DNA from 3 places in the Xanthomonas indica genome. Region 3 is predicted to be linked to each of the others. Evidence: riboswitches for the same ligand, from Rfam matches in the RefSeq annotation. Region 3 holds a riboswitch; each other region holds the start of a gene.
What was found. A riboswitch is a leader RNA that binds a small molecule or an ion and turns the genes downstream of it on or off. The one in region 3 is predicted to bind cobalamin.
Positions count from the first base shown of each region.

Region 1: another riboswitch for cobalamin. It lies ahead of btuB (TonB-dependent vitamin B12 receptor); the one in region 3 lies ahead of Q7W82_RS04040 (ribonucleoside-diphosphate reductase subunit alpha).
Region 2: another riboswitch for cobalamin. It lies ahead of Q7W82_RS03500 (CoA-acylating methylmalonate-semialdehyde dehydrogenase); the one in region 3 lies ahead of Q7W82_RS04040 (ribonucleoside-diphosphate reductase subunit alpha).

Region 1 is NZ_CP131914.1:1,360,283-1,364,650, forward strand. It holds gene btuB (TonB-dependent vitamin B12 receptor) at 1-1,557, opposite strand, end outside; cobalamin riboswitch at 1,671-1,888, opposite strand; gene Q7W82_RS05860 (TfoX/Sxy family protein) at 1,914-2,342, opposite strand; gene Q7W82_RS05865 (GAF domain-containing protein) at 2,339-2,821, opposite strand; gene bioD (dethiobiotin synthase) at 2,942-3,631, shown strand; gene Q7W82_RS05875 (phasin family protein) at 3,900-4,277, opposite strand.
Region 2 is NZ_CP131914.1:834,465-838,832, forward strand. It holds gene Q7W82_RS03495 (manganese efflux pump MntP family protein) at 1-420, opposite strand, end outside; cobalamin riboswitch at 904-1,104, shown strand; gene Q7W82_RS03500 (CoA-acylating methylmalonate-semialdehyde dehydrogenase) at 1,242-2,756, shown strand; gene Q7W82_RS03505 (acyl-CoA dehydrogenase family protein) at 2,768-3,946, shown strand; gene Q7W82_RS03510 (enoyl-CoA hydratase) at 3,943-4,368, shown strand, end outside.
Region 3 is NZ_CP131914.1:962,464-966,831, forward strand. It holds gene ompR (two-component system response regulator OmpR) at 1-640, opposite strand, end outside; gene Q7W82_RS04035 (hypothetical protein) at 818-1,345, shown strand; cobalamin riboswitch at 1,532-1,753, shown strand; gene Q7W82_RS04040 (ribonucleoside-diphosphate reductase subunit alpha) at 1,934-4,345, shown strand.

The DNA.
Region 1 (4,368 bases), 400 kb from region 3:
GCCGTCGCTGCGGTTGCGCGGATCGGTGTGGCTCAGCTGCGCCGACAGTTCCCAGCCGGCCAGCAACGCATAGCCGGTCAGTTCGGCGCCGCGGATGCGTGCCTCGTCCACGTTGACCGGCAGGAAGCTGACCGCGTCGTAGGAGATCAGGTCCTTGACCCGGGTCTCGTAGGCGTTGAAGGTCCAGTTCCAGCTGTCGGCATACTGCGCGATGCCCAGGTTGCCGCTCTTGGAGCGCTCCGGCTTCAAGTCAGGGTTGCCGGCGAACGGGTAGTACAGGTCGTTGAAGGTCGGCGCCTTGAAGCCGGTGCCGACGCTGGCGGTGAGCTTGAGGCCATGCGCCAACGCCAGGCCCCAGCCGAGGCTGCCGGTGGTGTGCTCGCCGAACTGCTCGTTGTCGTCGCTGCGCACGCTGGCCTGCAGCTGCTGCGCGCCGAAGCGGCCCTGGTACTCGGCGAACACGCCGGTGTTGTCGCGGCTGTCGACGTCGAAGGCGGTGGTGCTGGCGACGTGCTCACGCTGCCAGTCGCTGCCGACGCTGAGCAGGTGGCCTTCGGCCAGGGTGATGTCGCCCTGCAGCGCGGCGGTGTCGCGGCGGCTGTCGAAGGTGCTGATGAAGCTGCGGGTGCGCGCGCCCGGCGCACGGTAGTAGCTGTCGGCGTCGTCGACGTTGCGGCCCAGCTGCGCGGCCAGGTGCAGGCGATCGGAGGGCGTCCAGTCGAGCTTGCCGCTGAACACCTGCTGGGTGTTGTCGGCCTCGTTGCCGGCGAACAGCGCGTCGCCGTCGTACGCGTTGCGGCTGTCGATGTTCAGCGCCTGGCCCTCGATGCGCAGCGTGTCGGTCAGGGCGTAGCCGCCGCGCGCGCTCAGCGAGACGTTGCGGTAGCCGTCGCGGTCGGGCTGGTCGACGAAGCAGCCGGCGAATAGCGTGGCCGAGCCGTTGCAGGCATTGATGCCGTCGGTCTTCTGGTAGCCGCCCTGCACGGCCAGCCAGCCGCGCTCGCCGCGGTTGCTGAAGCCGGCGCCGGCCTCGCGCAGGCCGTGGCTGCCGCCGCCCAGGCTCAGGTTCTGCTGGAAGCCCTGGCCGCCGCGGCGGGTGAAGATCTGGATGACGCCGCCGATCGCGTCGGAGCCGTACAGGCTCGAACGCGGGCCGCGCACGATCTCGATGCGCTCGATCTGGCTCAGCGGCAGATCCTGGAACGCGGCCAGGCCGGCGCTGGCCGAGCCGATGCGCACGCCGTCCACCAGCACCAGCACGTGGTCCGATTCGCTGCCGCGCAGGTTCAGCGTGGTCAGCTTGCCCAGGCCGCCCTGGTTGGAGATGCCGATGCCGGCGCGGCCCTGCAGCAGCTGCGCCAGCGAATCGGCCTGGCTGCGCTCGATCTCGGCGCGGTCGATGACCTGCGCCGGGACCACGCTGTCCTCCACCGAGATCTGGGTGCGGGTGGCGGTGACCAGGACCTGGTCGAGGTCGGTGGCGGCATCGGCGGCGTGGGCCAGCGCGGGCAGGGACAGGGCGGACGCGATCGCGACCGAAAGCAGGCGGGACGACATGGGTGGCAACTCCGGCGCGCGGCTGCGCGCTGTGACGGCAAGGGAGTCGCGAACGGAAGGTGCAAGCGGACGGCGCCGGACACGGCGCGGCACGCCGCGACGCCCTCCGCATCGCAACCAGTGAACTGCAAGGCCGGTCTCCGGGCTGGCGATCGGGGAGGCGGACCTCCCGGCTGCGACGCCTTCCCATGCCCAGGCACAGTGGCGCAGGTCGTCAGCGCGGATCGCTTACCGTTGCGGGGGCAGCGCCGGCCTTGTCGCAAGACGCACCGGCTTCCCGTTTCAACCCGCTGGCCGGAGCCGGCGGGTCACCTTGAAGCGGCGCGATTGTACGCGATCGCCGCTGCCTGCGCGGCTCAGTCGGCGTGGGTGCCGTGGCCGTCGTCGTCGCCGTGATGGTCGTTCGCCGGCGTGTCGTGCGGGTCGGGCGCGTAGGCGCCGTCGGCGTCATCGTCGCCGCGCGTATCGGCGCGGTCGAAATGGGTGGTCGCCACCGGCCCGGCGACCGGCAGGCCGCGCTGCGCCGGCAGCGCCGCCGTTGCGGTCTCCAGCTCGCCCAGCAACTGCGCGCGCCGCGCCTCGGACAGTTCCTGCCAGTGGCAGCCGCTGAGCGCGCCTTCCAGCGAATACAGCAGGTTGAGGCTGGGCTTGAAGCCGGCACGCTTGACCTTGACGAAGGCCCCGACCGCGCCGGCCGCCTCCAGGTCCTGCTGCGTGCGCACGCCGACCTGGCGCAGCCAGGCCGCGCTCTTGGGGCCGATGTTGCGCAGCTTGGTGGTGCTCATCGCAGGCTGTCGACGAAGACCTGGGCGATCGCTTCCAGCCCGCGCTGGTCGTCGGCGTCGAAGCGGGCCAGGTCGGGGCTGTCCAGGTCGAACACGCCGACCAGCGCGCTGTCGCGCAGCAGCGGTACCACCAGTTCCGAACGCGAGGCCGCATCGCAGGCGATGTGCCCGGGGAACGCCTCCACGTCGTCGATGCGCTGGGTCTGGCCGCTGCTGGCGGCCGCGCCGCATACGCCCTTGTGCAGCGGAATGCGCACGCAGGCCGGCAGACCCTGGAACGGCCCGACCACCAGTTCCTTGCCGTCGTAGAGATAGAAACCGACCCAGTTCAGCCGCGGCAGCGCGTGGTACACCAGCGCCGCCAGGTTGGCGGCATTGGCGATACGGTCGGGCTCCCCGGCGACCAGGGCACGGGCCTGGTCGAGCAACTGGGCGTACTGTTCCGGCTTGCTGCCGGTGAGCGAGGACGAGGCGAACATCGCCCGAGTCTAGCAGCGCGCTGGGTCCGCCGGCACCGCCGCGGCTGACGCGCGCGGCGCGCCCGGCTATCCTGCGCGCCGCCGCGCGTCCCGCCGGCCAACCGACAGGGTTTCGTTCGCATGGCTGTTCCCGCCTTCTACGTCACCGGCACCGATACCGGCATCGGCAAGACCATCGCCAGCACCGCGCTGCTGCATGCCCTGCGTGCGCGCGGCCAGCGCGCGGTGGGCATGAAGCCGGTGGCCAGCGGCTGCACGCGCGAGGCCGAGGGCTGGCGCAACGAGGACGCACTGGCGTTGCAGGAGGCCAGCGCGCCGCGCCCGCGTTATGACGATCTCAATCCCTACGCGCTGCCGCTGCCGCTGGCGCCGGAACTGGCCGCCGCCGACGCCGGCGTGCAACTGGAACTGGCGCCGATCGCGGCCGCGTTCGAACGCCTGCGCGCGCAGGCCGACGTGGTGGTGGTGGAAGGCGTGGGCGGCTGGGCGGCACCGTTGTCGGCGACGCTGGACCAGGCCGATCTGGCGCGCGCGCTGCGGCTGCCGGTGGTGCTGGTGGTCGGCCTGCGCCTGGGCTGCCTCAACCACGCCCGGCTCAGCGCCGCGGCGATCGCCGCCGACGGCCTGCAGTGCATCGGCTGGATCGGCAACGAGATCGACCCGGCGATGGAGCGCATCGACGACAACATGGCGATGCTGCGCACGCGGCTGCCGATGCCGTGCTGGGGGCGGCTGCCGTACCGGCCGCAACCGCAGGCCGAGCAACTGGCCGCGCAGTTGCAGCCTTGGGCAGGAATGTCGCCGGGCTGACCAACTGCCGGACGGGTTGTGTGGGAGGGACTTCAGTCCCGACACCTCACAAACGAAGCATCGGTGTCGCAGCTTTCCCGCAAAGAAAGACAGGAACGCCGGGACGCACGCGATCGACCAATCCCCAATCCCCAACTCCCGAATCCCGCCCATAAAAAAGGCCCGGTAGAGGGAGGGATCTACCGGGCCTTGGGGTTGCACGGGGGGAGGGACCCGTGCAGACCGAGGGTGCGTCGGGCGGCGAACCGCAGCGACGTCGAATCGGGTCTTACTTGGCGGCGGGCTTGGCTTTGGGCGCGGCTTGCTCGGTCGCCGCCTCGAACTGGTGCTTGGCGAGCTGGCCGATGGCCTCGGAGGTCTTCAGGCTCAGGCCGAACACTTCCTGGTTGGCCGTGGCCAGCCGCTCGAAGTTGTCGCGGGCGATCTGCAGGCCCTTCGGCCACAGCGCCTGCACGGTGCCCAGGTCGCGTGCCTCGGTCAGTTCGCCGAGGAAGCCGGTGGTGGCCGACACATTCTTTTCGAAGGTCTTCAACTGCACGCCGAATACGCTCTCGGCGCTCTCCAGCGCCAGGCGGTTGGCACGCGCCGCGGTGGCGGCGAACTGCTGGGTGTAGCTGCTGAACTGGTCGTTGAATTGAGCGGACATCATGCAACTCCATTGGAATGCCGACTGCTGTTGCAGTGCAACATACGCCCATTCTGCTGCGATGCAACAAAATTTTCTGAAGCCGCTCAGG
Region 2 (4,368 bases), 130 kb from region 3:
GATCGCCGCGACCTCGACGATGTTCACGTCGAGGAAGGCCAGGCCGACGCCGACCGCCATCGCGTCGATGCTGGTGGCAAAGCCGGTGGCGGCCAGGTTCCAGAAGCCGTGGCGCTTGGGCGCGGCGTCCTCGGGCGCGTCGGTCTCCGGCTTGAGGCCGGCGACGATCATGTGCACGCCCAGCGCGCCGAGCAGGCCGAAGGCGATCCAGTGGTCGAAGGCGACCACGTACTTGGCCGCGGCCTGGCCCAGCGCCCAGCCCAGCGCCGGGGTCAGCGCCTCGATGCAGCCGAAGATCAGGCCGGCGCGCAGCGCATCGGCCCAGCGCGGCCGCTGCATCGCCGCGCCCTTGCCGACCGCCGCGGCGAAGGCGTCGGTCGACATGGCGATGCCGAGCAGCAGAATCGAAAGAAACGACATGGGGAACCGTACCGGGACAGGCGACAACGACGAGCGCGCGCGCCCGGCCGTCGCCTTGCGCACTCGCCGCTGGTCTCGCCAACCGAACTGGCTGCCCGTACCACGGCGCATCGGCCGAGTCTGTTGATACGGGCGCTGTCCGCACCGGGCGGACAGCAGGCTACTCCCCAAGGGGACGCGCAGTCTAACAGTCGCCAACTGCAGCGAACATCCCTGGAACGCACGCGAACCTGCAGCTTCTCTTCTTAGCATCGGCTATAGCGGCACGTGCTGGCGGGCGTCCCGTGCGGGACGTCGCGGCGGCCAGGTGCGGCGGCGATCGTGCGGCGCGCTGGATGTTGTCGCTGCGTCCTGTACACGCCTGTCGTGCACGCCCGTCGCTGCGGGCGACCGTCGCTTCTGCGCTGTCGGCATTCGTGCGCTGCGTGCCGGCGCCCACACCGCGCGCTGCGCTGCAGCGTGTTGCCGCCGCCGCGGCGCGACTACACTGGCCACGCTTCAGGTGCCTGGTCGTCGCAAGATGCGCCGGGTGAAACGGGAAGCCGGTCCGATGCCGGCGCTGCCCCCGCAACGGTAGGCGAGAACACCCGACAACAGACCACTGCGCAAGCGGGAAGGTGTCGGGGTAATGCGATCGCGCATTGCTCGCAAGCCCGGAGACCGGCCTGACGCGGACGTCCTGCGACGTTCTTTCTCGGGTGTTGCGGTGGGCAACCTGACGAGCCGAACGACGTCGGGGCCCTGCGCCGCGCGTTCGCTTGTCCTGTCCATCGCCGCCCGCCCGGTGGTGATGCGATGAGGAGACAGGACCCGTGAACCAGATGACCCGGACCCGCGCCGAGGTGGCGACCGTCAAGCTCTTGATCGACGGCGCGTTCGTCGAATCCAGCAGCAGCCAATGGCGCGAGGTGGTCGATCCGGCGACCCAGGACGTGCTCGCACGCGTGCCCTTCGCCACCGTCGCGGAAGTCGACGCCGCCGTGGCCGCCGCGCAACGCGCGTTCGCCAGCTGGCGCAAGACGCCGATCGGCGTCCGCGCGCGGATCTTCCTCACCTACCAGCAGCTGATCCGGGCGCACATGGGCGAGCTGGCGGCGATCCTCACCCGCGAGCAGGGCAAGACCCTGGCCGACGCGGAAGGCGATGTCTTCCGCGGCCTGGAAGTGGTGGAACAGGCCGCGGCGATCGGCAACCTGCAACTGGGCGAACTGGCCAACAACGTCGCCAACGGCGTGGATACCTACACGCTGCTGCAGCCGCTGGGCGTGTGCGCCGGCATCACCCCGTTCAATTTCCCGGCGATGATTCCGCTGTGGATGTTCCCGATGGCCATCGCCACCGGCAACACCTTCGTGCTCAAGCCGTCCGAGCAGGATCCGCTGGTGACCATGCGGCTGGTCGAACTGGCCTTGCAGGCGGGCGTGCCCAAGGGCGTGCTGAACGTCGTCCATGGCGGCGCCGAGGTGGTCGATGCACTGTGCGACCACGCCGACATCAAGGCGCTGTCGTTCGTCGGCTCCACCAAGGTCGGCACCCACGTGTACCAGCGCGCGGCGCTGGCCGGCAAACGCGTGCAATGCATGATGGGCGCCAAGAACCACGCGGTGGTGTTGCCGGATGCGCCGCGCGCGCAGACCCTCGACGCGCTGGTGGGCGCGGCCTTCGGCGCCGCCGGCCAGCGTTGCATGGCAGCCTCGACGGTGGTGCTGGTCGGCGAGGCGCAGCAGTGGATTCCCGACCTGGTGGCCAGGGCGCAGACACTGAAGGTCAACGCCGGCAGCGAACCCGGCACCGACCTGGGCCCGGTGATCTCGCGCAGCGCGCGCGAGCGCATCGAAGCGTTGATCGCCGCCGGCATCGCCGAGGGCGCGACGCTGGAACTGGACGGGCGCAACCCGACGGTGCCCGGTTTCGCGCACGGCAACTTCGTCGGCCCGACGATCTTCTCCGGGGTCGCACCGGGCATGCGCATCTACGACGAAGAGATCTTCGGCCCGGTGCTGGTGATCCTGGAGGCGGCCACGCTGGAGGACGCGATCGCCCTGGTCAACGCCAATCCGAACGGCAACGGCACGGCGCTGTTCACCCAATCCGGCGCCGCCGCACGCAGGTTCCAGGAGGAGATCGACGTCGGCCAGGTCGGCATCAACGTGCCGATCCCGGTGCCGGTGCCGCTGTTCTCCTTCACCGGGTCGCGCGCCTCCAAGCTCGGCGACCTCGGCCCCTACGGCAAGCAGGCGGTGCAGTTCTACACGCAGACCAAGACCGTCACCGCGCGCTGGTTCGACGACGCCGGCGCCGGCCAGGGCGTCAACACCACGATCCGCCTGTCGTGATGGCCACGGCGATGCAGTGGCCGCTGGAGCAGCCGGCCGATGCCGGCCTGGACGAGGCGCAGCGCGCCTATCGCGAGGCCGCGCGCGGCTTCGCCCAGGCCGAACTGGCGCCGCACGCGGCGCGCTGGGATGCGGACGGGATCTTCCCGCGCGAGGCGATCGGCCGGGCCGGCGAACTCGGTTTCTGCGGCCTGTACGTGGACGAGGACGCCGGCGGCAGCGGACTGTCGCGCCTGGATGCGGCGATCGTGTTCGAGGAACTGGCCGCGGTCGATCCGTCCACCGCCGCCTTCATCAGCATCCACAACATGGCCACCTGGATGCTGACCCGTTTCGCCACGCCGGCGGTGCGCAAGGACTGGGGCGCGGCGCTGGCCAGCGGCCGCAAGCTGGCCTCGTACTGCCTGACCGAACCCGGCGCGGGGTCCGACGCGGCCGCGCTGAAGACCCGCGCGGTGCGCGATGGCGACGGCTACCGCATCGACGGCAGCAAGGCCTTCATTTCCGGCGCCGGCGCGACCGACCTGCTGGTGGTGATGGCGCGCACCGGCGAGGACGGCGCGCGCGGCATCAGCGCCTTCGCGGTGCCGGCCGATGCGGCGGGAATCGGCTACGGGCGCAACGAGGACAAGCTGGGCTGGCACAGCCAGCCGACCCGCGCGGTGAGCTTCGACGGCGTGCGCGTGCCGCTGGCGCATCGCCTGGGCGAGGAGGGCGAGGGCTTCCGCATCGCGATGCGCGGCCTCGACGGCGGCCGCCTCAACATCGCCGCGTGCTCGCTGGGCGCGGGGCAGGGCGCGCTGGACGCGGCGCGGCGCTATCTGGGCGAGCGTCGCCAGTTCGGCAAGAAGCTCGCCGAGTTCCAGGCCCTGCAGTTCACCCTGGCCGACATGGCCACGCAACTGGTCGCTGCGCGGCAGATGGTGCACACCGCTGCGCGCAAGCTCGATGCCGGCGCCCGCGATGCGACGGTGTGGTGCGCGATGGCCAAGCGCTTCGCCACCGATGCGGGCTTTTCGATCTGCAACGACGCGCTGCAGCTGCATGGCGGTTACGGCTACATCCGCGAGTATCCGGTCGAACGCCTGCTGCGCGACAGCCGCGTGCACCAGATCCTGGAGGGCACCAACGAAATCATGCGCGTGATCGTCGCGCGCCACCTGCTGAACACCGAAGAGGAATTGCGATGAGCGTTGCCGACACCTCCTACCGCAACCGGGACTGGACCGGGCTGGGCCTGCAGATCGACGGCCACACCGCCGTGGTCACCCTGTCCAATCCGCCGGCCAACACCTGGACCGTGCAGAGCCTGCGCGCGCTAGGCGAGCTGGTCGGCGCGCTGGACGCGGATCGCGAGATCTATGCCCTGGTACTGGTCGGTGCCGGCGAGAAGTTCTTCAGCGCCGGTGCCGACCTCAACCAGTTCGCCGACGGCGACAAGGCGCTGGCGCGCGAGGCGGCGCGGCGTTTCGGCGAGGCCTTCGAGGCGCTGAGCGGATTCCGCGGCGTCAGCATCGCCGCGATCAACGGCTATGCGATGGGCGGCGGACTCGAAGCGGCCTTGGCCTGCGACCTGCGCATTGCCGAGGCGCAGGCGCAGATGGCCCTGCCC
Region 3 (4,368 bases):
GCTTGCGCAGGCGCGCGACGATCACGTCGATGCTGCGGCCCAGCGGCTCGTGCTCGCGGCCGTGCGCCAGGCTGGACAGGCGGTCGCGGCTCAGCGGCTGCTGCGGGTGCCGCAGCAGCACCGACAGCACCGCGAATTCGGCGGTGGTCAGCTTCAGCGGTGCGTCGTCGCGGCGCAGTTCGCGCCGTCCCAGGTGCAGGCGAAAGCGGCCGAAGCCGATCTCGCCGCCGTCCGGCTGCGGCGCGCCGGCGCCGCCCGGGCGGGTGCGGCGCAGCACCGCGCGGATCCGCGCCAGCAACTCGCGCGGGTTGACCGGCTTGGGCAGGTAATCGTCGGCGCCGATCTCCAGGCCGACGATGCGGTCGATCTCGTCGCCCTTGGCGGTCAGCATCACGATCGGGGTGGCGTCGCCCTGGCCGCGCAGGCGTCGGCAGATCTCCAGGCCGTTCTCGCCGGGCAGCATCAGGTCCAGCACCACCAGGTCGTAGTGGCCGCGCGCCAGCGCCTGCTGCAGTTGCACGCCGTCGGCCACCGCCTTGACCGCGAAGCCCTGGCTCTCCAGGTAGCGGCACAGCAGGGCGCGCAGGCGGTCGTCGTCGTCGACCAGCAGCAGGCGGGGAGCGGGCGCGGCATCGTGCATGGATGCCACTATCGGCTGCGCCGGCGCCTTGCGGCAACGGCGGCCGCGGCGCAACTGTAAGCGGATGTTTCCGCCGCGGCCTGCGGCAACATCTGCTGGCCGATGCGGTGCCCCGCGCGCCGGCGCCGTGGCTACGGTGACCTCGGCAGCATGCCGCTGCTGTCACCGGAGTACGCCATGTCACTGTCCCCTCGCACCACCTGCTTGCTGCTGGCGCTCGCTGCCGGCGTCCTGGCCGCGCCCATCGCCCACGCGCGCGAGCACACCCGCACACGCAGCGCCGGCACCACCGATGGTGTCCGCCACGCCGCCGTCCAGGCCAGCGCCAGCAGCGCCCACGGCAGCGTGCAGCGGGCCCGGCAGTGGCAGGCCGACGGCCAGGGCAACGCCAGCGCAAGCAGTGCCGCCACCCGCGCGACGACCGCCGGCGGCAGCGCCACGCGCCAGGGCAGTGCGTACCGCGATGCCGACGGCAGCGCCGGCCGCCAGGGCAGTGCCAGCGTGCAGCGCGCCGACGGCGCCAGTGCCAGCAGCAGCGGCAGCCTGGTCCGGGCCGCCGACGGCACCCTCAGCGGCAGCCGCCAGAGCAGTGTCGACGGCGCGCAGGGGAGCTACCAGGGCAGTACCAGCGTGCAGGACGGCAGTGTCGTCCACACCGGCACCTGCACCGACGCGGGCGGCACGGTGGTGCCGTGCCGCCCGTAAGCATCGGCGCGGCGCGAGGTGTCGGCGGGGGCGGAAGGTCTCCGCCAGCGGCCGGCTTCACGGCCCGATCACGGCCGAGAATGGCCTGCGCGGACGGGCCGGCACTGCCGGAAATCGGCAAACCGTTGCCAGGCTTAGGTTTTCGTAATTTGACCCATATTTAGCGTTGACGCCGTTGGCCGACCACACTATCTTGGGGTGGTCGGTTCCTGCGGCCCCAAGCCGCGGGATCAAAAGGGAAGCCGGTGCGGCGTGCCAACGCCAATTCCGGCGCTGCCCCGCAGCGGTAATTGGGAACGAACCCGTCATCCGCACTGAGGCGCCCGCCTTGGGAAGCGACGGGCTAGGAACCGGCCACGCGGCCGTCGCCCATCAGCCCGAAGACCTGCCGACAGCCGCGCGAAGCACACCGCGCGGCGCCGACCGTGCGATCTCCGGGGGGAGAGGGTCGGTGCAGCGTGGACCGCCCGCAGGCCTGGTGCCTGCGCCGTTTGCAGTCTTCGCGACACCGCCCGCCCACCTGCCGATCCGGTCGGACCGCTGCCTGCGAGGGTCGGGCGGCCGCGTGCACCACGCTTGGAGACCTTCATGAGCCAGACCCACAGCCTGCCGGCCACCGCGTCCGTCGACGCCGCCGTCGACCCCACGACCGCTGCCGCCACTGCCCAGCCGGAACCGGCCAGCAGCGAGCCGAGCAACGACCAGCGCGCCGTGACCTGGATCGTCAAGGACGGCGGCAACCGCCGCATGGCCTTCGACCGCTCGCGCCTGCAGCGCACCCTGGACCGGATCCACGCCGAGTTCCCGCAGCTGGACGTGAGCGACTACGAGCGCAAGGCCTTCGCCTTCATCGAGAAGAAGGAAAGCCTGTCGGCCGACGACATGGTCGACTACCTGATCCGCGAGGCCGAGTCGCGCGTGGACATCGCCACGCCGGAGTGGGAGTACTTCGCCGCGCGCCTGTACCTGGACCGCCTGTACAAGCGCGCCAGCAAGAACCGTTTCTACGATGCCGGCGAGAAGTACGGCTCCTACGTCGGCCTGCAGGAAAGCCTGGCCGACCGCGGCGTGTACTCGATCGACATCCTCAAGAACTACTCCAAGGACGAACTGGCCGAAGCCGGCCGCATGATCGATCCGGAGCGCGACAAGCTGTTCGCCTACAACGGCCTGTACCTGCTGGCCACGCGCTACCTGGCCACCGACAACTCGCGCAAGGTGTACGAACTGCCGCAGGAGCGCTGGCTGACCATCGCCCTGTACCTGATGCAGGACGAGAAGCCGCGCGAGCGCCGCATGCAGCTGGTCGGCGAGGCCTACTGGGCGCTGTCCAACCTGTACATGACCGTCGCCACGCCGACCCTGGCCAACGCCGGCAAGATCGGCGGGCAGCTGTCGAGCTGCTTCATCGACACCGTCGACGACAGCCTGCAGGGCATCTACGACTCCAACACCGACGTGGCGCGCGTGTCCAAGCACGGCGGCGGCGTCGGCGCCTACCTGGGCTACGTGCGTTCCTCCGGTTCGGCGATCCGCGGGGTGAAGAACTCCAGCGGCGGCGTGGTGCCGTGGATCAAGCAGCTCAACAACACCGCCGTGTCGGTGGACCAGCTCGGCCAGCGCAAGGGCGCCATCGCCGTGTACCTGGACATCTGGCACCGCGACATCGAGGCGTTCCTGGACCTGCGCCTGAACAACGGCGACCAGCGCCTGCGCGCGCACGACGTGTTCACCGCGGTGTGCGTGCCGGACATCTTCATGGAAGCGGTGGAACGCCGCGGCGAGTGGTATCTGTTCGACCCGCACGAGGTGAAGGAGGTCAAGGGCTGGTACCTGCAGGACTTCTTCGACGAGAAGCGCGGCGAAGGCAGCTTCCGCGCCCGCTACGAGGAAGTGGTGGCCGACGAGCGCATCGGCCGCAAGGTGGTCAAGGCCATCGACATGTTCAAGCGCATCATGGTCAGCCAGCTGGAGACCGGCAACCCGTTCATGTTCTACCGCGACGAAGTCAATCGCATGAACCCGAACAAGCACCAGGGCATGGTCTATTCCAGCAACCTGTGCACTGAGATCCTGCAGAACATGAGCCCAACCCGGGTCATCCAGGAGATGATCAGCGGCGACCAGATCGTCACCACCAAGCAGGCCGGCGACTTCGTCGTGTGCAACCTGTCCTCGGTGAACCTGGGCCGTGCGGTGACCGCGCAGCCGGACCTGCTGTCGCCGGACATCCTGGAGCGGCTGATCCGCGTCCAGGTGCGCATGCTCGACAACGTCATCGACCTCAACGAACTGCCGGTGCCGCAGGCCACCATCACCAACCAGAAGTACCGCGCGATCGGCCTGGGCACCTTCGGCTGGCACCACCTGCTGGCGCAGAAGGGCATCGACTGGAATTCGCCGGACGCCGAGGCGTACAGCGATTCGCTGTACGAACGCATCAACTACCTGACCATCCAGGCGAGCCTGGCGCTGGCCAAGGAGAAGGGCGCGTACAAGGTGTTCAAGGGCAGCGACTGGCAGAACGGCGAGTACTTCACCAAGCGCGGCTACGACAGCGCCGAGTGGCAGGAACTGGCCGCGCAGGTAAGCGTGCACGGCGTGCGCAACGCCTGGATGGTGGCGGTGGCGCCGAACATGAGCACCGCGCAGATCGCCGGCTCCACTGCGTCGATCGACCCGATCTACAGCGCGTTCTACTACGAAGAGAAGAAGGACTTCCGCCGCCCGGTGGTGGCGCCGGGGCTGACCGTGGACACCTATCCGTACTACGAGAAGGGCGCCTACAAGGTCGACCAGTTCGCCAGCGTGCGCCAGAACGCGCGCCGCCAGCGTCACGTCGACCAGTCGATCAGTTTCAACTTCTACGTGCCCAGCGGCATCCGCGCCAGCACCCTGCTGGACCTGCACATGACCGCGTGGAAGGAAGGCCTGAAGACCACGTACTACGTGCGCTCCAACGACATCGACATCAGCGAGTGCGAGTGGTGCTCGAGCTGATCGCGGGCGCCTGAGCCCAGCGC